DNA from 4 places in the Allobosea sp. 01N443 genome. Region 1 is predicted to be linked to each of the others. Evidence: predicted binding sites of a transcription regulator. Region 1 holds the regulator's gene; each other region holds the start of a gene.

Region 1 (3,947 bases):
AGAGGAAAGAGGGACCCTGGACGAGCTGCCGGACCGGCCAGTCTCGCCTCACCCGAACCTCGTGACGCCTGAGGGGCTCGCACAGATCGAGGCCCAGCTGGCGCGCTGGCATGACGAACACGCGGCGGCGCTGGCCGGAGGCGACCGCACCGAGATCGCTCAGACGCGGCGCGAGTTCCGCTACTGGGCGGCGCGGCGCGCCAGCGCCAAGCTGGCCCCTGCGCAGGAAAGGCACGACATCGTCCGCTTCGGCTCGACAGTGACGATCCGCCGGGCCGATGGGCGCGAGCAGAACTGGCGGCTGGTCGGCGAGGACGAGGCCGATCCGGCACACGGAACGCTGCCCTATGTCGCGCCGTTGGCGAGCGCGCTGATGGGCAAGGGCATTGGCGAGAGCGTCAGCATCGGCACTGAGGCGGTCGAGATCATCGCGATCTCCTGAGGCGATCGTTCAGCTATCCGCGAGCCAGGCCTGAATCCCTGCTGCAGCTGCGACTCCGGTCGCGAAACAGGCCTGCAGCAGATAGCCGCCGGTCGGCGCCTCCCAATCCAGCATCTCGCCTGCGACAAAGGTACCGGGCAAGCGTTTCAGCATGAAGCCTTCCTCGACCTCGGCCGCGGCGACGCCACCGGCGGTGGAGATCGCCCGCTCGATCGGTCTGAGACCGGTGAGCACCAGAGGCGCGGCCTTGATCAGTGCGGCCAGCCTCTCCGCGTCTTCGGGGAGTGGCCCCTTCGCCGCTTCGCGCAGCAGCGCAATCGCGGATGGAGCAAGACCTGCAGCCTTGCGCAGATGATTGCTCAGCGTCACGCCCTTGCGACGATGCGCGAGGCGCTGGACCAGCAGTGCCGCCTCGTGATCGGGCCTCAGATCGATGGTGATGACCGCCCTGCCCTCGCGCAGGATCGTCTCGCGAATCGGGGCAGAGAGTGCATAGACCGCGCCGCCTTCCAGACCCGTCGCATCGATCATCGCCTCGCCGGGCACGGATTGGCCGCCGAAGCTCAGGACGATGCGCTTCAACGGTACTCCGGCAAAACGCTCTCGCATGGTCTGGGACCAATCGACCGTGAAACCGCCATTGGCCGGGCGCAGCGGCGCGATCGCAACGCCGCGCGCCGCCAACAAGGGTGCCCAGCCACCATCCGAACCCAGCCGTGGCCAGCTCGCACCGCCGAGCGCGAGCAGCGTCGCGTCGGGCCGCGCCTCGACATCGGCGCCATCGCGGCTCCGGAACGTCAGAGCTCCCGCTTCGCTCCAGCCGGTCCAGCGCTGCCCAGGCGCGAAGGCGACGCCGAGACCATCGAGCCGGCGCAGCCATGCCCGCAGCAGGGGCGAGGCCTTCATGGCGCGCGGGAAGACGCGGCCGCTGCTGCCGACGAACGTGTCCTGCCCGAGCGCATCGGCCCAGTCGCGCAGGGATTGTGGCGGGAAGGCGCGAATGGCCGGCTCCAGCCAGGCTTGCGCATCGCGATAGCGGGGCAGGAACCTGTCGAGCGGTTCGGAATGGGTAAGGTTCAATCCGCCGCGCCCGGCCAGCAGGAATTTGCGGGCCGGCGAGGGCATGCGATCGTAGATCGTGACGGTGTCCCCGGCTGCCGCAAGGCGCTCGGCCGCGATCAGCCCGGAGGGCCCTGCTCCAATAATGGCGACGTGATGTGTGGGCATCGGTCCGGCTTGCCGTCAGCGCGCCCTGCGGTCAAGGGTAATCCCGCCCCGAAGGCCATCGACAGGGACGAACCATGCCGACCATCGCCGCCTATTTCGGCGCAGCCATTCTCGAAATCGCCGGCTGTTTCGCGTTCTGGGGCTGGCTCCGGCTCGACAAGCCCATCTGGTGGCTCGTACCCGGACTGTTTTCGCTCGCCCTGTTCGYCTGGCTGCTGACGCTGGCGGAGAGCGAAGCCGCCGGACGGGCCTATGCCGCCTATGGCGGCGTCTACATCGTCAGTTCGCTCGCCTGGCTCTGGGCCGTGGAAGGCTTTCGCCCCGACCGCTGGGACATTATCGGTGGGCTGATCTGCCTCGCCGGCGCGGCGATTATTATCGCAGGGCCGCGCTAGGGTATCGGCCCGAAAGGTGGATTGCGGTTTTCGGGAAGGCCGATGCAACCATAGACGGTTAGATCGTCGGGCGGATTCGATATCCGGCCCGATGATCCAAGTCCCCGATGATCCAAGTCTCAGCTCCGCGCAAAGGTCTCGTCGAAGGCATAGCCGGCACCGCGCACGGTCCGCAGCGGGTCCTTGGCGTTGTCAGGAGTGATCGCCTTGCGCAGCCGGCCGACATGGACGTCGACGGTGCGCTCGTCGATATAGACGTCGCGGCCCCAGACCGCGTCGAGCAGCTGGGCCCGGGAATAGACCCGCCCCGGCGCCTGCATCAGGAATTCGAGCAGGCGGAACTCGGTCGGGCCGAGATGCAGCTCGCTGCCTGAGCGGCGGACACGGCGGGTGGTGCGGTCGAGTTCGAGATCGCCGGCGGCCAACAGGCCGGCGACATGACCCGGCTTGGCGCGGCGTAGCAACGCCTGGATGCGGGCGATCAGCTCGGGCAGCGAGAACGGCTTGACGACATAGTCGTCGGCCCCGGTGGCGAGGCCGCGCACACGCTCGGTTTCCTCGCCGCGGGCGGTGAGCATGATGATCGGCACCCGCTCGGTATCGCGACGGGTCCGCAGCCTCCGGCAGAGCTCGATGCCGGAAAGGCCCGGCAGCATCCAGTCGAGCAGCACGAGGTCCGGCGTATGATCGCGCAGATGCAGCTCGGCATCGTCGCCACGCGCGACGCTGTCGACCTCGAAGCCCTCGGCTTCGAGATTGTAGCGCAGCAACAGGGTCAGCGGCTCTTCGTCCTCAACGATCAGGATGCGTGCAGGCATGTCTCACTCGGTCCCAAAGGTGTCGGGCGCCGGTCACTCACCGGTGGCGGCGTCCAGAAGGATATTGGTCGTGTCGAGCTTCGGGCGGGCTGCGTCCAAGGCTTCGCCCGTGACGAGATAGTGGATCGTCTCGGCGATGTTGGTGGTGTGGTCGCCGATGCGCTCGACATTCTTGGCGCAGAACAGGAGATGCGTGCAGAAGGTGATGTTGCGCGGGTCTTCCATCATATAGGTGAGCAGCTCGCGGAAGAGCGAGGTATAGAGCGCGTCGATCTCATCGTCGCGGCGCCAGACCTCCATGGCCTTCTGCTCGTTGCTGACGGCGTAAGCGTCGAGCACGTCCTTGAGCTGGGCCTGAACCAGGCGGCTCATATGCTCGAGGCCGACGACCGCGCGCGACGGCGGCTGGAACTGGCCGGAGATGGCGACCGCGCGCTTGGCGATATTCTTGGCGAGATCGCCGACACGCTCGATATCGGCGGCGATGCGGATGGCGGAGATCAGCTCGCGCAGGTCGTTGGCGAGCGGCTGGCGCCGGGCGATGGTGAGCACCGCCTTCTCCTCTACCTCGCGCTGCAGATTGTCGAGGCGCTGGTCGGCGCTGATGACCTTCTGTGCCAGCCCGGTGTCGCGGCGCACCAGGGCGACTGTCGAATCGCCGAGCATGCGCTCCGACATGCCCCCCATCTCGGCCAGGCTGCGGCGGATCCCCTCGAGATCGGCATCATATGAGCGGACGATGTGATCAGTCATCGCGGCGTATCCTTTGTCGGCAAAGCAGTTGGAAGGCTGGGCGCCGGTTCAGCCGAAGCGGCCGGTGACGTAGTCCTGCGTCTGCTTCTTGTGCGGGTTCATGAAGATGGTGTTGGTGGCGTCGAATTCGATCACCTCACCGAGATACATGAAGGCGGTGTACTGCGAGATACGCGCCGCCTGCTGCATGTTGTGGGTGACGATGACGATGGTGAAGTCGGTCTTGAGCTGCTCGAGCAGGTCCTCGATCTTGCCGGTCGAGATCGGATCGAGCGCCGAGGTCGGCTCGTCGAACAGGATGACTTCCGGCTT
Region 2 (3,947 bases), on a different contig from region 1:
TGATATCGCGCCCCGCCATCGACCCCAAGCGGGGCAACGACCGCCAACGGTGTGGGAGCATCGCTCTCAGCAACGAAGCGCCGATCGATCGCCTCTGCCACAAGCCGGGCCTGGAAGCGCCGCCCCGTGACGTCGCGCGAGAGCGTCGCGCAATAAGCCACGGAGGTGCCGCAGCGGGCGAGCGCCAGCGCCGTGTTGAAACCGGATCCGCCCAGCACGCACTGATAGCGCTCGCCGCACCCATCCTCCGGCACCAGATCGGCGAGCGCTTCGCCGAAGACGAGGACCGCCCCCTGGTTCACAGAAGCCCGCGCTTCGCCAGATTGCGCATCAGATGCGAGGCGCCGAAGGTCCAGGGTTCGCATTCATCGGTGCGGCGCATGCAATTGACGAGCGCTCCCAGTTCCGGCGCGGCAATCGTGACGATGTCCCCATATTTGTGGGTGAAGCCGCCGCCCGGCGTGTCGCGATCCTTGATTGGAGCAAACATGGTGCCGAGATAGAGCGCCGCGCCATCGGGATACTGATGGTTGCGATTGAGCATCTGCGCAGCAAGATCAGCCGGGTCGCGGCTGATCTTTGCGATCGAGGACGAGCCTTCGAGCCTGAAGCCGTCCTCGCCCTCGACCGTCAGCGTCACGGTTGTCCTGCGGACATGGTCGAGCGAGAAGCCGGCGTCGAAGAAGCGGATGAAGGGACCGACCGCTGCCGCTGCATTGTTGTCCTTGGCCTTGCCGAGCAGCAGCGCCGAACGGCCCTCGACGTCGCGCAGATTGACGTCATTGCCGAGCGTTGCTCCGACGATGGCGCCGGTCGAGGCGACGATCAGCACGATCTCCGGCTCGGGATTGTTCCAGGTCGAGGCCGGGTGCAGGCCGGCATCGACACCGGTGCCGACGGCCGACATCGGCGGCGCCTTGGTGAAGATCTCGGCATCCGGCCCGATACCGACCTCGAGATACTGGCTCCAGGCTCCCTGCTTGATCAGCACGTCCTTGAGATGCATCGCCTCGGGCGAGCCGGGCTTCAGCTTCGAGAGATCGTCACCGATGAGCTTGCCGATCTCCTCGCGGATCGTGGCGGCGGCGGCCGGGTTGCCCCGCGCCTTCTCCTCGATCACGCGCTCCAGCATCGAAACCGCGAAGGTCACTCCGGCGGCCTTGACCGCCTGCAGGTCGAGCGGTGCGAGCAGCCAGGGCTTCGTCGCATCGCGACGCGAAGGCGGCGTGTTTGCAAGGATGTCGGCGAGCGTCCCGATGGGCTGGCCCTTGGCGGCGCGCAGGGCGGCTGCGGGATCGGCCGTCTCGCAGAGATCGCGCATCGTGGCGAAGGCAGCGGTGATATCCACAAGTTCATCACCGCGCAGAACAACGACCGCGGGACCGGCGACGTCCGGGCGCCAGACCCGGCCAGCGAGCGCGGCGGCTGCGGCGTCCGCCGGCAAAGTGTTCCGTGGCGTCAGGGCAAGCTCGGGCATGATCGATCGTCCGTTGGTGGAATTGTCACGTTGAAAGTCGCAGGCGAGAACAGCCGCTTCGCAGCCAATGTGCAAGAGTGCAGGGACGCGGATCAGACATGGCGCACATGTCGTGCGATTGTCATTGAAACGTCACCTGTTCTTCATGCTAGCTTGCGCACCAACGACAAGAGCCGCCCGCACGAGCGGGGCATAAGGGAGAGATAGATGACATCCAGATCGCGCTTGATGATTTCGGCCGCGGTGTTGACGCTGGCCGGTGCGGCTCCGGCCGTCGCGCAGACAGAGATCCAGTGGTGGCATGCGCTGACCGGCGCCAATAACGACGTTGTCGTAAAGCTGGCCGAGGAATTCAACGCCTCCCAGAAGGAATACAAGGTCGTTCCGGCCTATAAGGGCTCCTATCCCGACACGCTGAATGCCGGCGTCGCCGCCTTCCGCGCCGGAACCGCGCCGCACATCCTGCAGGTCTTCGAAGTCGGCACCGGCACGATGATGTCGGCCAAGGGCGCGGTGAAGCCCGTGCACGAACTGATGAAGGAAGCCGGCGAGCCTTTCGATCCCAAGGCTTATTTGCCGGCGATCACCGGCTACTACTCGACCGCCAAGGGCGACATGCTCTCCATGCCGTTCAACTCGTCGAGCATGGTGATGTGGTACAACAAGGACGCCTTCAAGAAGGCGGGCCTGAACCCCGACGCCCCGCCGAAGACCTGGCCAGAAGTCTTCGAGGCCGGGAAGAAGCTGAAGGCCGCCGGATATGACAAGTGCGGCTTCACCAATGCCTGGGCGACCTGGGCCAATATCGAGCAGTTCGGTGCCTGGCACAACATCCCGATCGCGACCAAGGCGAATGGTCTCGATGGTTTCGACACCGTCCTCAACTTCAACAGCCCGCTCTTCCTGAAGCACTGGACCAACCTGGTCGAGCTGCAGAAGGACAAGACCTACGATTACTCCGGCCGCACCAATAACGGTGAAGGCCGCTTCACCTCGGGCGAATGCCCGATCATGCTGACCTCGTCGGGCTTCTTCGGCAACGTCAAGGCCAATGCCAAGTTCGACTGGGCCAACGCCGCGATGCCGTACTATCCGGAAGCGGCCGGGGCACCGCAGAACTCGATCATCGGCGGCGCTTCGCTGTGGGTGATGGGCGGCAAGAAGGCTGACGAATACAAGGGCGTCGCCAAGTTCTTCACCTTCCTGTCCGATGTCGACCGCCAGGTGAAGCTGCACACCGAGTCCGGTTATCTGCCGATCACCAAGGCCGCCTATGCCAAGGTCAAGGACTCGGGCTTCTACAAGGACAAGCCCTATCTCGAGACGCCGCTGCTGGAACTCAACAACAAGGAGCCGACCGAGAATTCGCGCGGCCTGCGCTTCGGCGGCCTGGTCCAGATCCGCGACATCTGGTCGGAAGAGCTCGAAGCGGCGCTGAACGGCCAGAAGACACCGAAGGCTGCGCTTGACGCCGCCGTCGAGCGTGGCAATCAGGCACTGCGTCAGTTCGAACGGACCGCCTCGCGCTGAACCGGCTACGATCCAGAGCCGGGGCATTCCGCCCCGGCTTTTCTCTTGCTTCACGGGCTGCATGCAGAAGAACGCCTATTTCCGGAGCCTGACGATCCCGCTCCTGCTGCTCCTGCCGCAGCTCGCGATCACGGTCGTGTTCTTCTATTGGCCCGCAAGCCAGGCGGTCTGGCAGTCCTTCCTGCTGGAAGACGCCTTCGGGACGTCGACCCAGTTCGTCTGGTTCGAAAACTACCAGAGCCTCTTTTCCGATCCGGGTTACTTCAAGGCGCTGCGCAACACCGCGATCTTCTCGACCTTTGTCTGCGTGTTCTCGCTCTCGATCGCGCTGCTCTTTGCCGTCATGGCCGACCGCCAGATCCGCGGCGCGGAGATCTACAAGACCCTGCTGATCTGGCCCTATGCCGTGGCTCCCGCCATTGCCGGCGTGCTCTGGATCTTCATGTTCGATCCCTCGCTCGGCATGCTCGCGCGTGGACTGCAGAACCTCGGCATCGCCTGGAATCCCCGGCTCAACGGCAATGACGCCATGACGCTGGTCATCCTCGCCGCGACCTGGAAGCAGATCAGCTATAATTTCCTGTTCTTCCTCGCCGGGCTGCAATCGATCCCCAAGAGCGTGATCGAGGCGGCGGTGATCGACGGCGCGCGGCCGATGCGCCGCTTCTGGACCATCATCTTCCCGCTGCTCTCGCCGACGACGTTCTTCCTGCTCGTCGTCAACATCGTCTATGTCTTCTTCGACACCTTCGGCATCATCGACACGGTCACTGGCGGCGGGCCTGCGGGCGCGACCGAGACGCTGGTCTACAAGGTCTATTCCGACGGCAAGGGCGGCTCCAATCTTGGTGGCTCGGCGGCACAATCGGTCATCCTGCTCGTGATGGTCATCGCCATGACGGCGGTGCAGTTCCGCTTCATCGAGCGCAAGGTGAATTAC
Region 3 (3,947 bases), on a different contig from region 1:
GTTGCGCTCGATCTGGCTGATGATCGACTTGGCAACGCCCGACTGCTCCGCGAGCTCGGAAAGCGAGAGATTATAGGCCTTGCGCAGGCGCTGGATCGTCTTGCCGAGCTGGCCCGAGATGACCTGGGCTCCGGATTCGAGCTCGCGCCCGCCACGTTCCTTGGTCTCGATACCCATCCTGATACCTGTCACACGAATGCTGATCGTTTGCGGAAGCGAACAAACGTTTGTCTAACCGGACAATGCCTGTTCCAGTTGGAAGGAGCAAGCTGGAGAGGGGCGGGCGACGGCCGAGGGCGGCTTCGTCGGGGCGCCTTTCACACAATTCTGCCCGTGTTCTCAGGTCGCCCGCGTCGGGCCGACCTCGCGCGTCTCCCGCTTGAGCAGACCGAGCTGCTTCTCGCGCAGGATCACATAGATGCCGGATGCGATGACGATGGCTGCGCCGATGAGCACGGCTGAAGCCGGCCAGTCGCCGAAGACGAACCAGCCGATCGTAACGGCCCAGAGCATCGTCGAGTATTCGAACGGCGCGATCAGCGAAGCGTCGCCGTAGCGATAGGCCTGGACCAGGAAAATCTGGCCGAGCCCGCCAAGAATGCCGATCGCGACCATGAGTGCGGCGTCCTGAAGATCGGGCATGCGCCAGCCGAGCAGGATGGTGAAGAGGCCGAGCGTCGTCGTCATCAGCGTGAAATAGAAGACGATCGCGCCGGTGCGCTCCGTCATGGTCAATTGCCGCACCTCGATCGAGGCAAAAGCCGAGCAGCAGGCGCCGGCAAGGCCGAAGGCCGCGCCGATTGCCGGTGCATTGCTGCCAGCGATCTGGAAACTGCCCAGATGCGGGGACAGCATGATCAGGACGCCGATGAAGCCGATCGTCACCGCGCTCCAGCGATAGATGCGGACACGCTCCTTCAGCACCAGAGCTGCAAGCACGACGACTGCGAGCGGCGCGGCATAGCCGAGCGCGACCGCGTCCGGGAGCGGCAGAAAGCTCAAGGCTACGAAGCCGCAGAACATGCCGGTCGAACCGATCACCCCCCGCTTGAAATGGCCGCGCAGATTCTTGGTCTTCAGGGCAGCAGGAATTTCGCCGCGCCAGCCGAGCCAGAGCAGCAGCGGGATCAGCGCGAAGAAGGACCGGACGAAGACGAGTTCCCCTGTCGGATAACGGGCCGCGATCGCCTTGATGCCAGCCGACATCAGGGTGAAGGACAAAGCCGAGATCAGCTTGAGCGTGATGCCGAGGAGAGGAGACAACGGTGCTGCGCGTACGTGTCGGGGGAGAGAGTCTTATAAAAGACTTGTCCCTCTAGATCACGTTCGCGCGTCCGGTCCAAGCGCAATGCTTGCAACCCTGATGCCCGCGGCGGCGCATGCGTGCCGGGGAAGCGTGCTGGATGCGGGTCTTGCGCGGCAGGAACTGGGAGAGAATTCCTGCCCCGGACAGCAAGGCTCACCGGGGCAGATGCTGGCCTTGCCGCGTCTCAGAACGTTCCCTTGAAGACGCCGCCGTCGATCAGCAGGTTCTGGCCGGTGATGTAGCCGGCATGGGCGCTTGCCAGGAAGGCGCAGGCCTTGCCGAACTCCTCGGCGCTGCCGAAGCGCCTCGCCGGGATTTCGGCCATGCGGCCCTTCGTCATTTCTTCGGGCGTGATCCCCTTGATCGCCGCCATCTTGGTGGTCGAGCCCTTCAGCCGATCGGTATCGAACATGCCGGGCAGGATGTTGTTGATGGTGACGTTGGCATATGCGACCTCGCGGGCGACGCCGGAGAAGAAGGCGGTCAGACCGGCGCGTGCGCCCGACGAGACATCGAGCCCGGTCAAGGGGGTCAGCACGCTCATCGAGGTGATGTTGACGATGCGGCCGAAGCCGCGCGCGATCATGCCGTCGACGACACGCTGCATCAGTTCGACCGGCGTCGCCATGTTCTGGATGACGCCTTCGAGTAGCGCTTCGCGCGAGACTTCGCGGAACGGCTTCGGCGGTGGGCCGCCATTGTTGTTGACCAGGATGTCCGGCTCCGGCGCGGCGGCGAGCAGCGCGTCCTGACCTGCGCGGGTCGAGACGTCGGCAACGACCGCGATCACGGTTGCACCATACTTGGCCCGGATCTGGCTTGCCGTGGCCTCCAGCGTGGTCGCGTCGCGGCCGTTGATGACCACGGTGCATCCGGCCTCTGCGAGGGCCTCGGCGCAGCCGCGGCCAAGCCCCTTGCTCGAGGCGCAAATGATGGCCGTACGGCCGGCAATACCCAAATCCATCGCGTTTCTCCCGAGCTTTCGCTGATGTTCAGCTGAGCAGAACCACGGATTGAGTTCTGCGTCATCAAAGCGCAATGCAAATCAGACACACGCCGCAAGCAATGCAACAAGATGGGCTGGCGGCATGAGCGACGAGGACGAGGCGAAGCAGGTTCGCAGCATCTTCATCTCCGACCTGCATCTGGGAACGCGAGGAGCACAGGCCGATCTCGTGCTCGAATTCCTGCGGGCCTATGATGCTCCGCAGRTTTATCTCGTGGGTGACATCATCGACGGCTGGCGGCTGAAGAGCGGCTGGTACTTCCCGCAGGCGCATAACGACGTCGTGCAGAAGCTCTTGCGCAAGGTGCGCAAGGGTTCGCGGCTGATCTACATCACCGGCAACCACGACGATTTCCTCCGCGACTTCACTGGAAGCGAGTTCGGCGGAATCCACATCGCCGACCATGCGCTGCATGAAACCGCTGACGGCAAGCGCCTGCTGGTGATCCATGGCGATCTGTTCGATCTGGTCGTGCGCAACGCAAAATGGCTCGCCCTGCTGGGCGACTGGGCCTACACGGTTGCGCTTGCGTCCAATACGGTCGTCAACAAGGTCCGTCGCCTCTTCCATCTGCCGCACTGGTCGCTCTCGGCCTGGGCCAAGCAGAAGGTGAAGAATGCGGTCAATTATATCGGCGAGTTCGAGACCTGCCTTGCCGCCGAGGCCCGCCGCCATGGTGCAGACGGCGTCGTCTGCGGCCATATCCATCACGCCGCACATCGCAAGATCGACGGGCTCACCTACATCAACACGGGCGACTGGGTCGAAAGCTGCACGGCTGTGGTCGAGCATCATGACGGCCGCTTCGAGGTCATTCGTTGGCCGCAATACCGGCTCAAGAGCGAGCCCGTGCGGCCGATCCCGCTGCCGGCTCTGGTCAGCGAGGCCGCCTGATGCGCGTCCTCATCGCGACGGACGCCTGGCGCCCCCAGATCAATGGGGTCGTCCGGTCGCTGGAGCAGATGGTCGAGGCAGGACCGTCATTCGGTGTGACGCCGCATATGCTGACGCCCGACGGATTTCGGCAGATCGGCTTGCCATCCTATCCCGATATCCGCATCGCGCTGGCAACGCAGGGCGCCATCGCCCGGCGCATCACCGATTTTGGGCCGGACCACATCCATATCGCGACGGAAGGGCCGATCGGCTGGCTGACCCGCGCCGTCTGCCTCGCGCAGAAGCGGACGTTCACGACGAGCTACCACACAAGGTTCCCGCAATATGTCGCGGCCCGCTGGCCCATCCCGGAACGCTGGAGCTACCAGTTCCTGCGCCGGTTCCATGGGGCGGCTGCCGGGGTCATGGTCTCGACCGCGACAGTCGAGGCCGAACTGAAGGAGAACGGGTTCGAGCGCATTCTGCGCTGGGGGCGAGGCGTCGATCTCCAGCAGTTCCATCCGCGCCAGGCAAGCGTGCTCGACCTGCCGCGTCCCATCTTCCTCAGCGTCGGGCGCGTCGCGGTCGAAAAGAACCTGGATGCCTTCCTGTCGCTGCGCCTGCCCGGCAGCAAGGTCGTCGTCGGCGATGGCCCGGCGCGCGCGGATCTGCAGCGGGCCTTCCCGGATGTGACATTCCTGGGCACGCGCGAGGGCGACGACCTGGCCGCGATCTATGCGTCGTCGGATGTCTTCGTC
Region 4 (3,947 bases), on a different contig from region 1:
GCAATCCTGCCGACGAAGTGGCCGGAACCGTCTTCAACATCACAGCCGCGGAGCTCGCCGCGGCCGATTCCTACGAGGTCTCGGATTAGCGCCGGATTGCGGTGTGGCTCAGATCCGGGACCGAGGCGTTCGTCTATGTCCGGGCTGCGGACGCGTCCTGAATCGAACGTTCAGGCCGCGCCTTCCGAAGCCGACTTGGCCGACGGCCCAACGAGGCGTGCATGCATGGCCTCGATCAGAAGTTCATGCGCACGGGCTGCGATCGCGTCGAGCGAGGGCGTCCGCACGAACATCGCGGCCGCCTTCTCGCTGAGCTCCTCGCGGCTCGGCAGGACCGGCAGATGCCATTGCGCAACGGCGTCCTGGGCCTGCTGCTGCATTTCGGCCAGCCGGTCACCCGCACGTTGCTGCAGTTCGGCGAGCGCTTCGCGCAAATCGGCGAGCGTCATCGTCGGCAGATGCAGCTCCGACAGGGCAGGGCTCGCCGCATAGGCTTCCCGGAAGGCGCTGACGACGCGGTCCAGCGGCACCGAAGCCGCAAGCCGCTCGGCAGAGCGTTCGATGACGCGCGGCGGCAGGGCCTGCGAACGATCGACGACGGCCTGCGGCGGCGCCTTCAGGTCCCAGACCGCGCCGATCTTCGAGAGACCGAGGATCACGTAATAGGTCGGGTCCCACTGCCACCAGCGGAAGCCCTGACGCACGCTGTACTGATAGGCGTGGTGGTTGTTGTGCCAGCCTTCGCCCATGGTGATGATCGCCAGCCACCAGTTGTTGCGGCTCTCGTCGCCGGTCACATAGTCCTTGTCGCCATGCACATGCGCGAGCGAGTTGATGCAGAATGTCGCGTGATAGACCGCAACCGTCGACCAGAAGAAGCCAACGATCAGGCCGGCCCAGCCGCCGATCGCGAAGCAGAGGCCGGCAAGCAGGATCGCGGGCGCCAGCTCGAAACGGTGCAAAAGGCGCAATTCGGGGAACTTCGTCAGGTCCTGAATCGTTGAATCGTCGAAGGTGCTGTGATCGCGGCTGAAGATCCAGCCGACATGCGAATAGGCGAAGGATGTCATGACCGGCGAATGCACGTCATGCTCGGTATCGGCATAGCGATGATGGTGACGGTGCTTGGAGGCCCACCAGAGCACGCTCTTCTGCGCCGTCGATTGGGCCAGCAGCGCGAGCAGGAACTGCCCGAAGCGGCTGGTCTTGTAGGAGCGATGTGAGAAATAGCGGTGATAGCCACCGGTGATCGCGAACATCCGCAACCAGTACAGCCCGATCGCGAGCCAGACCGAGGTCCAGGTCACACCGCTCCAGAGCGCCCCGAAACAGGCGAGATGCGCCAGCACGAAGGGAACGGCGGATGGGTAGACGATGTCGCCATCATCATGAGGGGCAGTGCTGTCGCTCAAGAATGCTCTCTGTGGGGTTCGCGCGGATTCGCCGCTTCGGTGCGGCACGGGCCGCATGTCCAGCGGCACCAAACAGGACGAGCCGGCGCCGCGCAAGTAGGCCACTCGCCGCAGCATGGCAAGGAAACCACGTGGGAAGGCAATTGGTTCGAGGCAACGCAGGAATAGCACTCGCCCGTCATCGAAGCGTCACGCTAGGATGGCTTCAAGTTTGACAGGCGGGCGATCTCGGCCCGGCTTGCGTTCGAGACGAGGGCGAAACTCATGAATATCGAACCGACAAACGTGAAGGCCGCGGACATCGCGCCTCAGGTCGGTCCCATCGGTCTGCGCCATTCGCCGGCCCGCTTCGTCAATCGCGAGCTGTCCTGGCTGCAGTTCAACCGTCGGGTGATGGAGGAGGCGTCGAACCGCAACCATCCTCTGCTGGAGCAGCTCCGCTTCCTCTCGATCTCTGCCAATAATCTCGACGAGTTCTTCATGGTCCGCGTCTCGGGCCTGCGCGAGCAGCTCAAGGCGGGTGTCGTCACGCCCAGCCAGGATGGATTGACCCCGGCCGAGCAGCTGATCGAAATCGCCAAGGCGACGGCCGATCTTACCGCCGACCAGCAGGCGCGCTGGGTCGAACTCAAGCGCGAGCTGGACGATAATCGGATCGTGCTGCTGGGGCCGAAGGACATCGGTGCGCAGCACCGCACCTGGCTCGAGGACCACTTCCTCCATCTCGTCTTCCCCGTGCTGACGCCATTGGCGATCGACCCGGCGCATCCCTTTCCCTTCATCCCCAACCTTGGCTTCACGCTGGCGCTGGCGCTGGAGCGGATCAGCGATGGCCGGCAGCTCGACGCGCTGATCCGGGTTCCCGGGAAGATCGACCGCTTCATCGAGCTGCCCRATCTGGCACGCGACGGCGTGCACCGCTTCATCACGCTGGAAGACACCGTCTCGCTCTTCATCGGCAAGCTCTTCCCTGGCTACGACGTCAAGGGAACCGGCTCGTTTCGCGTCATTCGCGACTCCGACCTCGATATCGAGGAGGAGGCCGAGGATCTGGTCCGCGTCTTCGAGACGATGCTGAAGCAGCGCCGCCGTGGCGTCGTCATCCGTCTCGAGGTCAGCGACGGCATGCCGCCGCATCTGCACCGGCTGATCGTGCGCGAACTGAAGGTCGATCCCGACGAGATCGTCCAGGTCGATGGTATGATCGGGCTGAACGAGCTCTCGCAGCTGGTCGGCGTCGACCGGCCGGACCTCAAGTTCAAGCCGTACAACGCCCGCTTCCCCGAGCGCATTCGCGAGCATGGCGGCGATTGCTTCGCCGCGATCCGCCAGAAGGACCTGCTCGTCCACCACCCCTATGAAAGCTTCGACGTCGTCGTGCAGTTCCTGCAGCAGGCGGCGCATGACCCCAACGTCGTCGCCATCAAGCAGACGCTCTACCGCACCTCATCGAACTCGCCGATCGTCAGGGCGCTGGCCGAGGCTGCCGAGGCGGGCAAGTCGGTGACGGCCCTGGTCGAGCTCAAGGCGCGCTTCGACGAGGAGGCGAATATTCGCTGGGCCAAGGATCTGGAGCGCGCGGGCGTGCAGGTCGTCTATGGCTTCATCGAGCTGAAGACCCACGCCAAGCTCTCGATGGTGGTGCGGCGCGAGGCCGGCCAACTCGTCAGCTACTGCCATATCGCGACCGGCAATTATCACCCGATCACGGCGCGCATCTACACCGACGTCTCCTTCTTCACCGCCGATCCGGTGATGGGGCAGGACGTCGCGCGCGTCTTCAACTTCATCACCGGCTATGCGGAGCCGGCCGAGCTGGAGCAGATGTCCGTCTCACCGGTGGGGCTGAAACAGCGCCTGCTGTCCGACATCGCCGAGGAGATTGCCCATGTGAAGGCAGGCCGCAAGGGTGCGATCTGGGGCAAGTGCAACTCGCTGGTCGACCCCGAGATCATCGACGCGCTCTATGATGCGAGCCAGGCCGGTGTGGAGATCGACTTCGTCGTGCGCGGCATCTGCTGCCTGAGACCCGGAATTCCGGGGCTGTCGGAGAACATCCGGGTCAAGTCGATTGTCGGACGCTTCCTCGAGCACACCCGGATCTATGCCTTCGGCGCCGGCTTCGGCCTGCCCTCGGCCAAGGCCAAGCTCTATATTTCCTCGGCCGATCTGATGCCGCGGAATCTCGATCGGCGCGTCGAGGCATTAACCCCGATCCAGAATCCGACGGTGCACCAGCAATTGCTGGAGCAGATCATGCTGGCGAATTTCCTCGACAACGAGCAAAGCTGGACCATCTTGCCCGATGGTGGCTCAAGACGCATTGTCCCGCCGCCGAGCGACGAGTCGTTCAACGCCCACAAATATTTCATGACCAATCCGAGTTTGTCCGGACGTGGAAAATCGCTCTCCAATTCAAGCCCCCGCAGCCTTGCGCGCCGGACCGGCAGAAAGGCTTGACCCGGCGTTGATCCCGGGGCGGCTGAGCCTCGGCGAGACGCTCGCCATCGTCGATATCGGCTCGAACTCGGTGCG

Evidence for each region. The regulator PhoB, encoded in region 1, activates phosphate uptake and scavenging genes when phosphate is short. The targets are predictions, from matches to a motif close to TGTCATNNANCTGTCAT.
Region 2: ugpB (sn-glycerol-3-phosphate ABC transporter substrate-binding protein UgpB) is a predicted target of PhoB. The motif match lies at 1,586-1,602, and genes of this name have one in related genera.
Region 3: AC1DRP_RS17680 (UDP-2,3-diacylglucosamine diphosphatase) is a predicted target of PhoB. The motif match lies at 2,330-2,346, and genes of this name have one in related genera.
Region 4: AC1DRP_RS13115 (RNA degradosome polyphosphate kinase) is a predicted target of PhoB. The motif match lies at 1,589-1,605, and genes of this name have one in related genera.

What each region holds. Positions count from the first base shown of each region.
Region 1 is NZ_JBFTRC010000002.1:33,354-37,300, forward strand. It holds gene greA (transcription elongation factor GreA) at 1-442, shown strand, start outside; gene AC1DRP_RS01160 (TIGR03862 family flavoprotein) at 452-1,669, opposite strand; gene AC1DRP_RS01165 (YnfA family protein) at 1,744-2,064, shown strand; gene phoB (phosphate regulon transcriptional regulator PhoB) at 2,184-2,882, opposite strand; gene phoU (phosphate signaling complex protein PhoU) at 2,916-3,635, opposite strand; gene pstB (phosphate ABC transporter ATP-binding protein PstB) at 3,684-3,947, opposite strand, start outside.
Region 2 is NZ_JBFTRC010000010.1:89,894-93,840, forward strand. It holds gene AC1DRP_RS05045 (PfkB family carbohydrate kinase) at 1-302, opposite strand, end outside; gene AC1DRP_RS05050 (fumarylacetoacetate hydrolase family protein) at 299-1,477, opposite strand; gene ugpB (sn-glycerol-3-phosphate ABC transporter substrate-binding protein UgpB) at 1,706-3,007, shown strand; gene ugpA (sn-glycerol-3-phosphate ABC transporter permease UgpA) at 3,069-3,947, shown strand, end outside.
Region 3 is NZ_JBFTRC010000068.1:5,995-9,941, forward strand. It holds gene AC1DRP_RS17665 (helix-turn-helix domain-containing protein) at 1-177, opposite strand, end outside; gene AC1DRP_RS17670 (DMT family transporter) at 340-1,263, opposite strand; gene AC1DRP_RS17675 (SDR family oxidoreductase) at 1,491-2,270, opposite strand; gene AC1DRP_RS17680 (UDP-2,3-diacylglucosamine diphosphatase) at 2,395-3,207, shown strand; gene AC1DRP_RS17685 (glycosyltransferase family 4 protein) at 3,207-3,947, shown strand, end outside.
Region 4 is NZ_JBFTRC010000041.1:24,090-28,036, forward strand. It holds gene AC1DRP_RS13105 (gamma-glutamylcyclotransferase family protein) at 1-89, shown strand, start outside; gene AC1DRP_RS13110 (acyl-CoA desaturase) at 171-1,412, opposite strand; gene AC1DRP_RS13115 (RNA degradosome polyphosphate kinase) at 1,677-3,872, shown strand; gene ppx (exopolyphosphatase) at 3,880-3,947, shown strand, end outside.